Regions from separate parts of the Paenarthrobacter sp. PAE-2 genome, predicted to be linked through region 3. Evidence: riboswitches for the same ligand, from Rfam matches in the RefSeq annotation. Region 3 holds a riboswitch; each other region holds the start of a gene.
What was found. Region 3 has a riboswitch for cyclic di-AMP ahead of OCL88_RS13775 (hypothetical protein). Riboswitches for the same ligand answer to the same signal wherever they lie in the genome.
Positions count from the first base shown of each region.

Region 1: linked by a shared signal. The riboswitch ahead of OCL88_RS12260 (NlpC/P60 family protein) and the one ahead of OCL88_RS13775 (hypothetical protein) in region 3 are both predicted to bind cyclic di-AMP.
Region 2: linked by a shared signal. The riboswitch ahead of OCL88_RS12145 (M23 family metallopeptidase) and the one ahead of OCL88_RS13775 (hypothetical protein) in region 3 are both predicted to bind cyclic di-AMP.
Region 4: linked by a shared signal. The riboswitch ahead of OCL88_RS14310 (M23 family metallopeptidase) and the one ahead of OCL88_RS13775 (hypothetical protein) in region 3 are both predicted to bind cyclic di-AMP.

Region 1 covers NZ_JAPDNV010000017.1:32,722-36,143, forward strand. The annotation lists gene OCL88_RS12255 (heavy metal translocating P-type ATPase) at 1-1,110, shown strand, start outside; gene OCL88_RS12260 (NlpC/P60 family protein) at 1,203-1,976, opposite strand; cyclic di-AMP (ydaO/yuaA leader) riboswitch at 1,980-2,177, opposite strand; gene OCL88_RS12265 (heavy-metal-associated domain-containing protein) at 2,420-2,734, shown strand; gene OCL88_RS12270 (hypothetical protein) at 2,967-3,422, shown strand, end outside.
Region 2 covers NZ_JAPDNV010000017.1:8,143-11,564, reverse strand. The annotation lists gene OCL88_RS12155 (hypothetical protein) at 73-294, opposite strand; gene OCL88_RS12150 (TlpA family protein disulfide reductase) at 455-1,108, opposite strand; cyclic di-AMP (ydaO/yuaA leader) riboswitch at 1,191-1,393, shown strand; gene OCL88_RS12145 (M23 family metallopeptidase) at 1,546-2,196, shown strand; gene OCL88_RS12140 (cytochrome c oxidase assembly protein) at 2,241-3,149, opposite strand; gene OCL88_RS12135 (hypothetical protein) at 3,152-3,400, opposite strand.
Region 3 covers NZ_JAPDNV010000021.1:44,916-48,337, reverse strand. The annotation lists gene OCL88_RS13780 (winged helix-turn-helix domain-containing protein) at 1-500, opposite strand, end outside; cyclic di-AMP (ydaO/yuaA leader) riboswitch at 1,276-1,429, shown strand; gene OCL88_RS13775 (hypothetical protein) at 1,435-2,274, shown strand; gene OCL88_RS13770 (pyridoxal phosphate-dependent decarboxylase family protein) at 2,371-3,422, opposite strand, start outside.
Region 4 covers NZ_JAPDNV010000023.1:31,174-34,595, forward strand. The annotation lists gene OCL88_RS14305 (metal-dependent transcriptional regulator) at 306-1,001, shown strand; cyclic di-AMP (ydaO/yuaA leader) riboswitch at 1,231-1,474, shown strand; gene OCL88_RS14310 (M23 family metallopeptidase) at 1,479-2,309, shown strand; cyclic di-AMP (ydaO/yuaA leader) riboswitch at 2,449-2,615, shown strand; gene OCL88_RS14315 (C40 family peptidase) at 2,620-3,363, shown strand.

The DNA of each region.
Region 1 (3,422 bases), on a different contig from region 3:
AATCTGCAGGAGGCCTTCACCGCCGCAGTGGCCGTGCTCGTCATCGCGTGCCCGTGCGCGTTGGGGCTTGCAACACCGACAGCACTGCTGACCGGAACGGGCCGGGGAGCGCAACTGGGCATCCTCATCAAGGGCCCGCAGGTCCTTGAAGACACACGGACCGTGGACACCATCGTGCTGGACAAAACCGGAACGGTCACCAGCGGCAAGCTGTCCGTGTCCGCTGTCCAAAGCCTGAGCGGGACCGGCAGGAACGAGCTGCTCGCCCTGGCCGGGGCAGTGGAAGCAGCAAGCGAACACCCCGTAGCGCACGCCATCGCCCGGGAAGCAAGGACGATAGCGCCGCTGCCAGCGGTAACCGACTTTGTCAGCGCCCCCGGCGGCGGTGTCCGCGGGACCGTTAACGGACACGAAGTCGTCGTCGGACGCTCGGGCTGGCTGCAGGACAACGGCATTAGCGAACCTGCCAGTGGCGGGCAGATGCTGCGGACGCTGGAAGACTCCGGCGCCACGGTGGTCTGGGTCGGCATCGACGCAGAACCGGCAGGACTAATCAGCCTCGCTGACACCGTCAAACCCGGTTCTGCCGCCGCGATCGCCCGGCTGAAGGACCTCGGACTGCGTCCCGTCCTGCTCACAGGCGATAACGCCTCGGCCGCGGGGGCCGTCGCCAAGCAGGTCGGGATCCCGGCCGAGGATGTGCTGGCCGGGATCTTGCCGGAAGGCAAGGTGGCCGCTGTGCGCCAGCTGCAGGGCGCCGGAGCGACAGTGGCCATGGCCGGCGATGGTGTGAATGACGCTGCAGCCCTGGCCCAGGCCGACCTGGGCATCGCCATGGGCAGCGGCACCGACGTGGCTATCGCGGCTGCAGATTTGACAGTCATGGGCAGCGACCTGGGGCAGGTCGCCCAAGCCATCGAGCTGTCCCGCCGCACGCTGGCCACGATCAAGACCAACCTGTTCTGGGCGTTCTTCTACAACGCCGTCGGCATCCCGGTCGCCGCGCTGGGGCTGCTCAACCCGATGATCGCAGGCGCTGCGATGGCCGCCAGCTCAATTCTGGTGGTTACCAATTCGTTGCGGCTGCGCCGCTTCGGGCGCCCGCAATGAGGGAGTAGCCCCCCTTGCGGCAGGGATGCTGAAGGCCGGCGATGCATTGCCCCCAAGGCAGTGCATCGCCGGCCTTCAGTGATCTATGCCCTCTACTTGCCGGCGCGGACGAATGTGACCGCACCCTTGGACGTCATCCAAGTCAGGGGGTGGACGGCGGTTTCGTTCTTGCCGTTCAAGCCGGAGCTGAGGACCTGGCCGTTGCCGACGTAGATCCCGACGTGGCCGGGCTGCATCACCATGTCACCAGGCTGCGGGTCGGTGACGACCGTTCCGTAATTCATGAACTGCATGGGGCCGAGGTCACCGACGGGGATACCCGCAGCGTTCAGGGCGTTCTCCACCAGTCGGGTGCAGTCCTGGATCATGCCGATCTGCGCGTAGGCGGAGGAAAGCATGATGGCATTGATGCCGCCGGCGGCCGGTGCTGCCACGGGGGCGGCAGCCGCAGGAGTAACCGTTACCTGGGCCTTCGCCGGCGCCGCCGCCGGGGTCACGGCAGGTGCAGCGGGCACCTTGGGTGCCTGGGCTGCGACCGGCTTGGGTGCTTCCACGACCGGAGCCGGGGTGGTTTCCACGACGGGACGCTCGAAAGAAATCCGCACTGTGGCGTCCGCGCTCAGCGGCGCCTCAACCTGGCTGGCGACTTCAAGCGTCGAAGCCGGCTCCGCGTCACGCTGGACCGGCGCCTCCGCCGCCTGGGCGGCAATGCCGCTGGTCAGGACAAGCCCGGAAGCTGCGGCAATAACAGCTGCTTGTCGGCCGGCCGCACCGGCATTTCCGGCTACAGACTTGGACAACACCGCAAGGGGACGGGTCTGGACAGGGACCGCGCGATGGCGGCCGTGTGCTTTGCGCACGGGCATGAAAAGGCCTCTCCCACTGCCTGCGAGGTTAGCTGTCGGATTCGGATGGGAGACACCCGGCCGGGACTGGTAGCCAAGGAACCAGGCACGGCTTCACCCCAAGACCTGCCCGAAGCAAGGCCACTGTTGGGTTCCCCGTCTCTGCCGGACGAAAGTTGCGAACGGATCCCGGGCGGCGGCAGAGTTAGGCAAGTCAGCTCGGGAGTGCCGCATTAGGAGAAACCGGCACGGCTCCGACCCTACGTCATAGCAGCAACATTTGTCACATTCCGGTAACGCCGCACGCCGCGCCGCCCCGAAGCCCCTTGCAACCTATACCCCATGGGGGTATACTTTTCGATGTTGTCAGTGAAGTGGTATGTCCCGGCCGGTGCACTGCACCGCCTCTCACAGCCGTTCAACCCCAGCGCCCATAAGTCCTTCGTCAAGGAATGGAAACTGACATGTGTGGAACTGAAATCCGTACCCAGCTGCCGCTTGCCTCATCGGCTACCGGGTGCAGCTGCTGCTCGACCCAAGCCTCCGCTGTCCCCTCCACAGCCGTAACCGGCGCCGTGGAATTCGCGGTGGAGGGTCTGACCTGCGGGCATTGCGTTCAGACCGTCGAGACGGCCGTCTCCTCCCTGGATGGGGTCGAATCGGCCACTGTCGAGCTGGTCCCCGGCGGCCGCTCGCGCCTGCTGGTAGGAGGCAGGGCAGATGCGGCTGACGTGCGCGAGGCCGTCACGGCCGCCGGCTACACATTCGCCGACAACTAGGCATTTCTCCCGGACCTTCCTCCTTCCGGCCCCGGAAGGAGGAGCCGGTCTCGGGCGCGGCACGCCGGACAGGCCCGCCGCCTTAAACACCACCCCGTACCTCAACCGACGTGGGCGCAGTGAAACCGAATGCCGGGCGCGCACGTTGTACCAACACGGCAGGGACTGCCCTGCAGCGCATGCCCGGTAGGCTGGATGTGTCCTGCCCCTGGACTGAGAGGAGGAAGATGCCGTGACCGCAGCATGCCAGCGCCGCTTCACCGCCTTCCTCCTGAGTGCGGGGTTTCTCGTGGCTGCCTTGGCCATCATCGCCGGGATCTTCGGCATGCACGTCATGAACGGCGCCCATCACATGGGTCCCGGCCACAGCATGACGGCAGCCGGGGACGGCGCGGTCGTGCAGCTGCAGACCATGCCGGTCAGCCACTCTCACGAAACGGGGACCGATGCTGCTGCGGAGGCCCCCGCGGTAGTCACCGGTTCATCCTCGTCGGCCTGTGCCCCGGCTGGGTCCTGCCCGGAGATGACGGCCGGTGCGGCTGCCTGCGTCCTGGCTCCGGGAACCACCACTCTCGCCGCCCCGCTTCCGGGAACGGCCCCCTATGAGCTGCCGGATTTCCGTGTCGCCGCCGCAGCGACAAGCACCTATTCCTACTCACCGGACAGCCCCTCCCCCGGTGACCTCAGT
Region 2 (3,422 bases), on a different contig from region 3:
AGCTGTTCCTGCCGTGGCCACAATGTGGTCCAGGAGGACCGGAATGCTTCCCGGCTGGAGTCGTAGCTGAGGCTACTGGAGGGGCTGGGTCGAGGATGCGGGGCTGCTTGGTTGATTGGGTACGCAGTCGCTGGCCGGCCCGGAGACATTATGGAAGCCGGGCGCGCAGTCGACGATTCTGTCCGTGCGGGGTTGAGCAAGCAGAACCAGAACCACGAGAACAACCATGGTGATGAACAGCCCGGCGAGAACGACGGCGATCCGGGCGGGGGATCTGCCGTGAATCTCTCCCATGGGACCCTCCGCAGCCATAGATTAAGCCTGCTGTCTTCTTCAGCAGATCTTCCCACGCTGGCACTGCGCGGCACACACCCTGACTCTGGGCCGCTCGAGGGAAGAGGACCTTCCCCACGCCCCGCCGTGCCTCGCGGGGCACCACGACCCGGGCAGGCTGTCACGGCTCTGCCACTGCACTGGAGATCAGGGACCTGAGGATGCTTTCATCGGCCAGGCCCAGGATTCTTGACGCTACCCGGCCCTGTTTGTCGATCACGAGCGTGGAGGGAACCGCCTGGGGTGGCACATACTGTGCCATCGCCAGAAGGATGCCGCCGTCCTTGTCCTGCATGCTGGGGTAGGTGACACCGAAGGTCCGCTCGAAAGCGACGGCGGTGGCTTCCTCGTCCCGGACGTTCACCCCGTAGAACCGCACCCCTTTGTCCTTGTTGCCTTCGGACAGGGCTTCCAGCCGTGGGGCTTCAAGCCTGCACGGTGCGCAGGCTGCGTACCAGAAGTTCAAGACGGTGACGCTGCCTCTCCAATCTGCCGAGTCGACCACGGTGCCGTCATAGAGTTTGCCTTTCAGGACGATGGGAGGCTTCCGGTCCGCGGCACTGTATTCAGTGACGGAACCGTCCCCGGCGATGTAGTTCTTGGTGTCCCCCGCCCTGGCCTGCTGCGACAGTTCATCACTGTTGCCGCACGCGGTCAGCAAGGTTCCCACCCCGGCCAGGAAGGACGAGATGACCAGACGCCGGCGGGACAGCAGCGGCGGTGACTTGGTTGCGCGGTGCAAGGAAGGAGGGCCGGCGCTTTGATAGTCAGACATAACCGTCCTTAGATAACGAATTTGTAACGTTCGGGTGTTTTTGGGTAGAGTTGCCGCAGACATACCCCCGACGGGTATGGGTATGACCGCTTCGCCAAACCCCGCCGGGCGGTTCATGGGCCATGAGTTTGAAGGCGGGGGCGGAGGACCCAGATACGGTGCAATGCTGCGCCTTGGGGTGAAGCCTGGCCCTGCGAACGCCCCTTTCAGGGACGCGCTCGGGGCAGGCCGGACAGTCCACTCGTCCGAATCCGACAGCTAACTTCGCCGGCGTCGAGAGGACCCCCGTTTTGCCTTCACGCCCCCAGCATGGCCGCCGCCGCGCGGCCCCCTCGCCCTCGTCCGTCCCGTCCTTGCGCGCTCTCGTGCCGTCCCTGTCCCGGCCTGGCCGGGGTGTGCAGTTCGGCGCTGCGGCAGCAGTGACTGGGTTGATTGCCATGTCGGCCCTTTCCGCGGCCCAGGCCAATCCGGGCGCCGCGGCCATTAACGAGGCGGCCGGCACCGTTGAAGAGCCTGCCGCCGCCGTAGAGCCGGTCGCAGCCCAGCCGGCAGTCACCGTCGTGGCCGACGCCGAGCTGGTCTTCGACCGGCCGGTGGTTTCGTCGAAGCCCGCCCCGGCAGCGTCTCCGGCACCCAAGGCCAAGGTGGTCGCTGCATCGGCTCCTGCCGCTCCCGCGTCTTCCCCGGCTGCCCCTTCCCAGGGCCTGAGCGCGCCCTTGGCGTCGATGAAGGTCAGTTCACCGTTCGGCCTGCGGGTTAATCCGCTGACGGGATCCACGGGTGAGTGGCACACCGGGATTGACCTGACCGGGGCTTGCAGCACCCCGGTGTTCGCTGCCGGGTCAGGAACCGTCGTGGAAGCCGGATGGAGCCAGTACGGCGGCGGCAACAGGATCGTCGTGGACCACGGCAATGGGTTGAAAACCACGTACAACCATCTGGCGAGCATCGGGGTTGCTGTCGGCCAGTCGGTGACCAAGGGTGCGCAGATCGCGGGAGTGGGAACCACGGGCGCTTCGACCGGGTGCCATCTGCATTTTGAGGTCATGGTCAATGACAAGACTGTGGATCCTTCTTCTTTCATCTAGCGGACCGTGGGTGAACATGCTGCCGCTGCCCTTGGCGGACGGGCTCAGGCATGTGGTGTGCCGCGCCCGTGAAGCGGTCCCTTGAGGTGTTCCCGGTTCAGCGCGTCCAGCTCTTCGTCGGTGAGTTCATCGAAAGAGCGGGCCTCGCGCCGGTCGCTGCGGGCGAAGCGGATGAACATCAGGATGATCAGTGGCAGGTCTACGGCTTCAGCCAGGAACCACAACAGGTCTCCTGCCAACTGCTGGTCACGCAGTGGATCCGGCAGCCAGGCGGGGTGTCCGATCAGGGCCTGTGTTGCCCCGTCCAGGACTTCCGGGCTGATGCGCATCAGCACCCCGGGCACGGCGTCGGCGACCAGTTCGATGAAAACGTAGATGAATTCAACGACGATCAAGGAAGTGACGTCCCTGGTCGAGCCGTCTTCCATGATCGGCACAGCCATTAGCATCCCCACCAACGGCACCAGGATGGTCAGCGTCGCGTCCCATAGCGGCTCGGTCCGCAACGGGTAGAACCAGGGTGTGAGGAAGAGGGTGAACAGGGCAAGGCCCAGCAGGGCTGCGACGACGGTGTTGCTCAGTGCCCGGATGGCTTTGTGGTCCAGAAAGGCCCTCAACCGGGCTTGCCCGGCCTGGCTGAGGGTCGCTTTGGCCAGCGTCAGAGGTTGGCCGGCGGCGAGGAACAGCGGCACGATGAAGAGGTAGGCGGTGACCTTCAGCGTGAAGGCCCAGCGCAGGTCGTGGCTGTAGGTTCCGGTGAAGCCGAAGCTAAGCACGCCAAAACCGCCCAGGCCCAGGACGTAGAAAATCACTGCCCGCCACCATGGCCAGGCTATCCCCCGCGCCGAGGCTGCGCGTAGTCCCTTGCTGTAGAGGATCCCTGCGCAGGCCATGACAAGGGCTGCGGGGATGTTCAGGGTCCAGGAAGCCAGGACGATGTCCAAGGGAGGCATGTTCAGCGTTTCCTGGTCTCTGCCCGGCCGGCGAGGAGGGCCCCTGCCAGAAACAGCGCCGCCGCGGTCGGGTAGCCTGCGTAGATGTCCAGGGCGAGGCTGGGACCCTGGCCTGAGGGTTCCAGGTGAAGGATCCAGTGCCAGATGGCCACCACCGCACCGGCGGCCATAACCAGCTGCCCGATGCGCACCAGCCGACGGTGGCGGCGGTAGCGTGCTTCGGGGTCTTCCTCGGGTTTGTCCTTTGTCATGGAATGTTCCTTTGTGTTTCCG
Region 3 (3,422 bases):
CGTGCGGCGACGGTGGGGTCACCGAACGTGGAACGTACGACGTCGAGCGCGGACCCGGGTGCGCTGGCGGGAGCAACGGCGACGGCGGCATAGCTTTCCGCGCCGGTCACGAGCGACTGGGCGTAAGCACGGATTTCCTGGGCCAGCTTGGCAATGGAGGTCCCGGCAGCAGCTGCGGTCTCTTCGTCAATGCCCATGTAGAGCACGAATCCGCGGGCTACGTTGTCGTTGGCCACGGGCCGGAGACGCTCGGACTGGGCCACCACCGGAGTGGGTGCCGTCATGGCTGCGGGCTCGGTAGCGGCAGGCACGGCGCGCAACTGTCCGTAGGAGTTCGGGTTGTAGCCCTGGGGAACGTAGCCCGGAGCCTGCTGGGCAGCAGCCTGGGCACCGGGTGCGTAACCGGGGCGGTTACCGAAACCGGGGCGGAGGCCGGCGTTGGAAGCGGCCTTGTTGGCGTTACGGACGGAGATGTGGACGTATCCGGATGCAACTGACATGGAGTGCTTACCTCAAAAGTGAATAGCCGTCATCGCGGCTTCGAATGCTGGTGTCCCCGCAATGAGTTTGGGGAGGGGCGCCCAACGGTGGGCTAGGGGGCGAATGCCTGAAACTTTTCTGGGGTGGGAAGTTAGGCTTGCATTCGACAACAGCGGGACTCGTCGCCAGCGGGTGTGCTGGAGAAGATTGCTGCGGCTGCAGGTGCTGTTGAGTTCTTGTTCACATTGGAAGTGTGCAACGTAACAATGGCAACACGCAAGTAACAAAGGGCGGAAACGTCCACATTCTGAGATAAGCGCGAGTATTGTGCCGCAAATCACAATTCAGCGGATTGCAAAAATGAATGCGGTTTTGTTCGGTCAAGGGCAGAAATAATGCGTTCTGACTGAACTTTCTTCGATCAATGGGACATGATGCCCCTCTGGATTCCCGCGAGCGCCCGACCAGCGGAATCTCACGATCTGAAACGGATGCTGTCCAATCGAAGCGGACGCCAAGCTCGTTATTCAGGCTTCCAATCTGCTAGAAGGCTTCGACTGCCACCTGCGAACCCCTGGGCAGCTCAGTGCCCCGATGATCGCGGCGCCGTGGCACATCCTGACCCGCACTTCCTTAGGGCACATCCCAAGCGCGGCGAATCCGGCAAGGCGACGCACCGGCGTCGTGATCTCTGTTACCTAAATGTGACTTTCGCTTGAACCTCCTGTACCGTCGAACGAGTGGGTCGCCCCAACATTGGCCCGCACCCGGGATGCGCCGAGCTCTGCCACTTCCCGGAGTTCCGTTCTGATTTCGAGGCAGAGACGGGGGACCCAGAGTCTCCGGGCCAGGCATTGCGCCGGCCCTTGGGGTGAAGCCGCAGCTACACGCGCGGCCGGATGACCTCATCCGAACCCGACAGCTAACTCCGCAGGCGCTGAGAGGTAATCACGCATGTCTGAATTCAAGGATCAGTCGCGCCATGAGGCGCGTCACCGTGACGAGAACAACGCTCACCTGACCAAGTCGCAGAATGTCCTGAAGAACGCTGCCCGCCAGGGCAGGACCGGCCACCGCATGTCGGTAGCAGCCGGCGTCGTCGCAGCCGCGCTGGGCGTTGCATCGCTCGGGCAGGCCGCAAACGCCGCGTTCAACCTTCCGGAGATGAGCCAGGCAGCACAGACCCAGGCTTCGGTCCAGGTGGACCCGCAGACCCGCGAGAACGCTGCCGCTGAGGCCGCTGCCCAGGCTGAGGCCGCCAAGCGCGCCGCTGCTGAAAAGGCCGCAGCTGCCAAGGCCGCCGCCGAAAAGGCTGCTGCGGAGAAGGCTGCCGCCGAAAAGGCTGCAGCTGACAAGGCCGCCGCCGAGCAGGCTGCTGCTGCCCAGGCTGCCGCTGAGAAGGCTGCAGCCGACGCCGCCGCCAAGGCCGCTGCGGACAAGGCTGCTGCAGAAGCTGCTGCCGCCGCTGCCGCCCCCAAGGCCGTTGACGATCCTGCCGCTGCGAAGGCCTACGCTGCCAGCATCCTGGCCAACTACGGCTGGGGTCCGGGTGAAATGACCGCCCTGAACACGCTGTGGGAAAAGGAATCGAACTGGCGCACCACTGCCACCAACGCTTCCAGCGGTGCTTACGGCATTGTCCAGTCGTTGCCGGCCGGCAAGATGGCTTCCGCCGGTGCTGACTGGCAGACCAACTACCAGACCCAGATCAAGTGGGGCCTGAACTACATCAAGGAACGCTACGGTTCGCCGTCGGCAGCCCTGGCATTCCACCTGGCCAACAACTGGTACTAAACCCGGACGTTGCCTGAGAAGCCGCTCCCGTTGCCCCCACACGCACCAGTACCTACTGGAGCGGATGGCGGAAACGGGGGCGGCTTTGGCGTTTAACTAGGCTTCGGGTTCCTGCTCCACCGCAGCGCGTACGGCTGCGATGGACGCCGCCACATCCGCGTCGTCCGTGGACCAGTTGCTGACGGAGATCCGCAGGATATCCCGGCCCTGCCAGGAAGACCCTGACATCCATACGGCGCCTTCTGCCATGAGCCGCTGGGTGATCCTGCGCGTACGTTCGTCGCTCCCGAAAGTCACCGAGACTTGCGTGAACACCACGTCATTGAGCACTTCCACCCCGGGGATCGAGGATAGGCCGTCAGCGAGCGCCCGCGCGTTCTCGGCCAGCCGCTCCACCATGTCGATGACACCGTTCCGGCCCAATTGGCGCAGGGCAGCCCACACCGGAATACCGCGGGCGCGGCGGGACATCTCCGGAACTTTCTCGAAAGGATCCCCCGGCCCGGCATCCGTCGCTATCAGGTAACTCGTATGAACGCTGAAGGCCCGCCTCATGGCTTCGGGGCGGGCCACGATTGCCAGACCGCAATCGTAAGGAACGTTGAGTGTCTTATGGGCATCGGTGGCCCAGGAATCGGCGAGCTCCACACCTGCCAAGCGTTCCCGCAGTTTGGGACTCGCAGCCGCCCATAAACCAAAGGCGCCGTCCACGTGGACCCACGCACCACGGTCGCGGGCCACGGCGATGGAGTCAGCCATGGGATCGAAGGCACCCGAGTGCAGGTTGCCCGCCTGGAGGCATACGATCGCCGGGCCGGGTTGCTCTCCCATGGCGTCCTCCAGCGCGTCGGGCAGGATCCTGCCTTCCCTGTCTGCGTCCACGGGAACGCACGACCCCAAGCCCAGATACCTCAAAGCGAGGTCAACCGCAGCGTGCCGCTCCCGCCCAGCAAACACCGTGATCCTCGGCGCCCCGGACAGGCCGAGGCCTTCCAAGTCCCAGCCGGCCTCGTCCATCAGGTGCTGCCTTCCCGCGGCAAGCCCGACGAAGTTGGCGGTCGTGGCGCCCGTGGTGAAGCCGACGTCGGAGGTAGCGGGCAAGTGCAGCAAGTCAAGCAACCAATCGGCCGCAGATTCCTCGATCGCTG
Region 4 (3,422 bases), on a different contig from region 3:
GGAGGTGGCAGGTGGCATCAACTGCCCCTTCGACACCCCCAATTCTGCCTGAACAGGCGCGGGTGCGCGTACCCGGTGGTGTCATAGTCCGCCACGTGGAACGTGGTTGCGCGCGTTCCCGTCGTCAAGGGGGTGGAGGCAAGGTACCCGGAACCTTTGTGACCCTTCGAAAATTATCAAGAGTAATTCCAAATAAGCTAGGCTGGGGTACGCGTTCACAGGGTGGCGCAGGGGGACGTGCAGCCTCTACGGACGCGGTACGGTGGACATTACGCAAGAACTGCGTTCGAGGAGAGCTGAGCTGGATGACGGATCTGATCGATACCACTGAGATGTATCTTCGGACCATTTTGGAACTTGAAGAAGAAAACATCGTGGCTCTCCGCGCCCGCATCGCTGAGCGGTTGCGCCACTCCGGTCCTACGGTCTCCCAAACGATCGGACGCATGGAGCGCGACGGCCTGGTGGTGGTGTCCAATGACCGGCACCTGGAGCTCACGGATGTTGGCCGCAAGCGCGCCACCGAAGTGATGCGCAAGCACCGCTTGGCTGAACGCCTCCTTGCCGACGTCATAGGCCTGGACTGGGCGTACGTCCATGACGAAGCGTGCCGCTGGGAGCACGTGATGAGCGAACGCGTGGAACGCAGGCTGTATGAACTGCTGGAGCATCCCACGCAATCCCCGTACGGGAACCCGATTCCCGGCCTGGAGGCCCTGGGCGGCCTCGCTGTCCAAGCTCCCTTCCGCCCGGACGTCAACCTCCTGCAGGCAATGGATGGTTATGCTGACGACTCCCGCGTTGTGGTGAGCCGGCTCGCCGAGCCCATCCAGGTCGAGCCCGAACTCCTGACCCAGCTGGACGAGGGCGGCATCCGTCCGGGTGCGGCCGTTTCCCTGGAGCGCGTGGGGGACTATATCTCCGTCCGGGTGCCGGGGATTGAAGGGGCCCTCGAGCTGCCGCCGGAAGTAGCTGCCCACGTATTCGTGGCAGTCGGCTAGCAAGCGAAAGGCCAGCCAGGTGCAGGCGTTCACTCCATGTGGGCGCCTTTGCCTTGCCATGGGCGTGGTTGATCTCACGTCACGCCGCCGCGCGGCGGTGTGACCTGCGGTTTCCGCGGATAGGTGATAAGGGGAGCGGGCAAAAAACGACCGCCCTGTAGATAACGAATTTATTACCGCGGGCCTTAATCCCCTATAGTTATCTACTAGCGCCGATATCAAAGCGTTACCTGATCTGGAGCCGAGCTCTGCCAGCAGATCAGGGGTGTTAAACATCTACTGGCAGAGGCGGGGGAACCACAATCGGCTGCCTAGAGAAGCAGCCTTGGGGTGAAGTCCGCAGCAGCAGTGCCTTACTTACGCAATTCCCTCCTGGGATACCTGTGTGCCGTGAGCGCTGCGTGCGGGCCGGGTCTTTGCACTCTCTGATCCGAATCCGACAGCTAACTTCGCAGGCTTTTGAGAGAGGAACAGAGTTTGACTTCGCAGAACGTCAGGGGCCGTCGACGCGCTACCGGCCCCGCTACTGAGCTGCGGCCAGCCCGCGTAGTATCGGAGATCCGGCCCCGCGACACCCAGCGTCAGGTGCGCCGCCGTAAGAGCCCGATGCGCCAGGTGGCCGATTTCGCAGCAGCCAGTGGTGTAGGGCAGAAGGCCGGCGTAGCACTCGCTGCTACCGGTCTTGCGCTCACTGTCGGCCTGCCTGCAACGAGTCCCGTCATGGCCACGTCCGAGTCCGGGCAGACTGAGGCCGCACTGGCTGTGGGCGGCGGGAGCCAGCCAGAGGTCTCCGCGGAAGCGTCCGCCAAGATCGACTTCAGCCGCGCCGCGGTGGCAACCAAGGCGGATCCCGACGGCAAGCTCAAGCAGTTGCTGAGCGCCCAGTCCGTGGGAAGCATCCAGGCCAGCTCCTCCAAGGGCACCATGGCCAGCCCGTTGGACACCCTCAGCACCGCATCACCGTTCGGCTACCGCATCAGCCCGCTGACAGGCGGCAGCGGCGATTTCCATCGCGGCCAGGACTTCGTGGCCCAGTGCGGCACGGCAGTCCACGCTGCTGCGGCGGGCAAGGTCACCTTTGCGGGCTGGCACGAATACGGTGGAGGCAACCGCGTGGTGGTGGACCATGGCAACGGCCTGGAAACCACCTACAACCACTTGTCGTCATTCAACGTCAAGGTCGGCGACACCGTGAATCGCGGAGACACCGTTGCCTTGAGCGGCACCACGGGCGCTTCCACCGGCTGCCACCTCCACTTCGAAGTCCAGGTCAACGGCGAAGTCGTCGACCCCATGGGCTGGCTCTAACCCGAGTTGATGGTCGTCTCTCGCATTCTTGACACGCCCCGTGATCTGAATGTGACATTTGCGTTCAACTGTTGTACCGTACAAAGCGCATCGGCTTTTTAGGGGGCCGATGCACTTGGGTGGATTGCCTAGCTCTGCCACCACTCAAGGTCCGTTCGCATAATTCGTCTGGCAGGGGCGGGGGAACCAATTTTGGTCTTCGAAAGAGGGCCTTGGGGTTAAGTCACAAACGCTTCCAACGGCGTGTGGCCGGATGACTCCCATCCGAATCCGACAGCTCACCTCGCAGGCATTGGGAGAGGCTACCTTCGTGTCATCACGCACTACTTCTGCGCGCCACCGCGCCCAGACGGTTACCCCGTTGAACACTCTTTCCAAAGCTGTTTCAGCGAATGCCGGAACCGTCGGCCGCCAGGCCGCAGTCCTTGCAGCAGCATCGGGCTTGGTCCTCAGCGTCGGCCTTCCTGCCCAGGCAGCGGATACTGACGTTTCCAAGGCTGAGTCCAGCGCACAGCAGCTGGTGACTACCGCCGTCGTCACGGCGGAACCAACCGCCACTGTTTCCTTTGAGAGCCCCGTTGTGGTTACCAAGGAAGCCCCCAAGATCCAGCGCGCTTCCCAGACCACGCAGCGCTCCCAGGCGAACGGCAACCAGAATGCCGGCCAGGGCGAGGGCGCAGTCACCGCCAAGTCCGCCGGCTCCAAGGATTCCGCAGCCAGCGCCGCGGCTTCGGGCCTCGCAGCAATCGCGTACACCGGCATCGGCCACCCGTACGTCTGGGGCGGCACCACCCCCAACGGTTGGGACTGCTCCGGCTTCACCCAGTGGGTTTACGCGCAGGCCGGCATCAGCATCCCCCGCGTCAATGCATGGACCGCCATGAAGCCCACCAGCACTCCCGCTCCCGGCGACCTCGTCATGCAGAACGGCGGTGCCCACGTTGGCATTTACGTCGGCAACGGCATGATGGTCAGCGCCCTGAACCCCAGCCAGGGCACGCTGCTTCACTCGGTAGCTTCTACCGGAACCTCCTCCTTCTTCACCCTGCGCTAAAAACCGTCCAGGTAAGCCAGCGCGCCCCCCGGGTGCTGGCCTGCCCATGACCCGCGTGC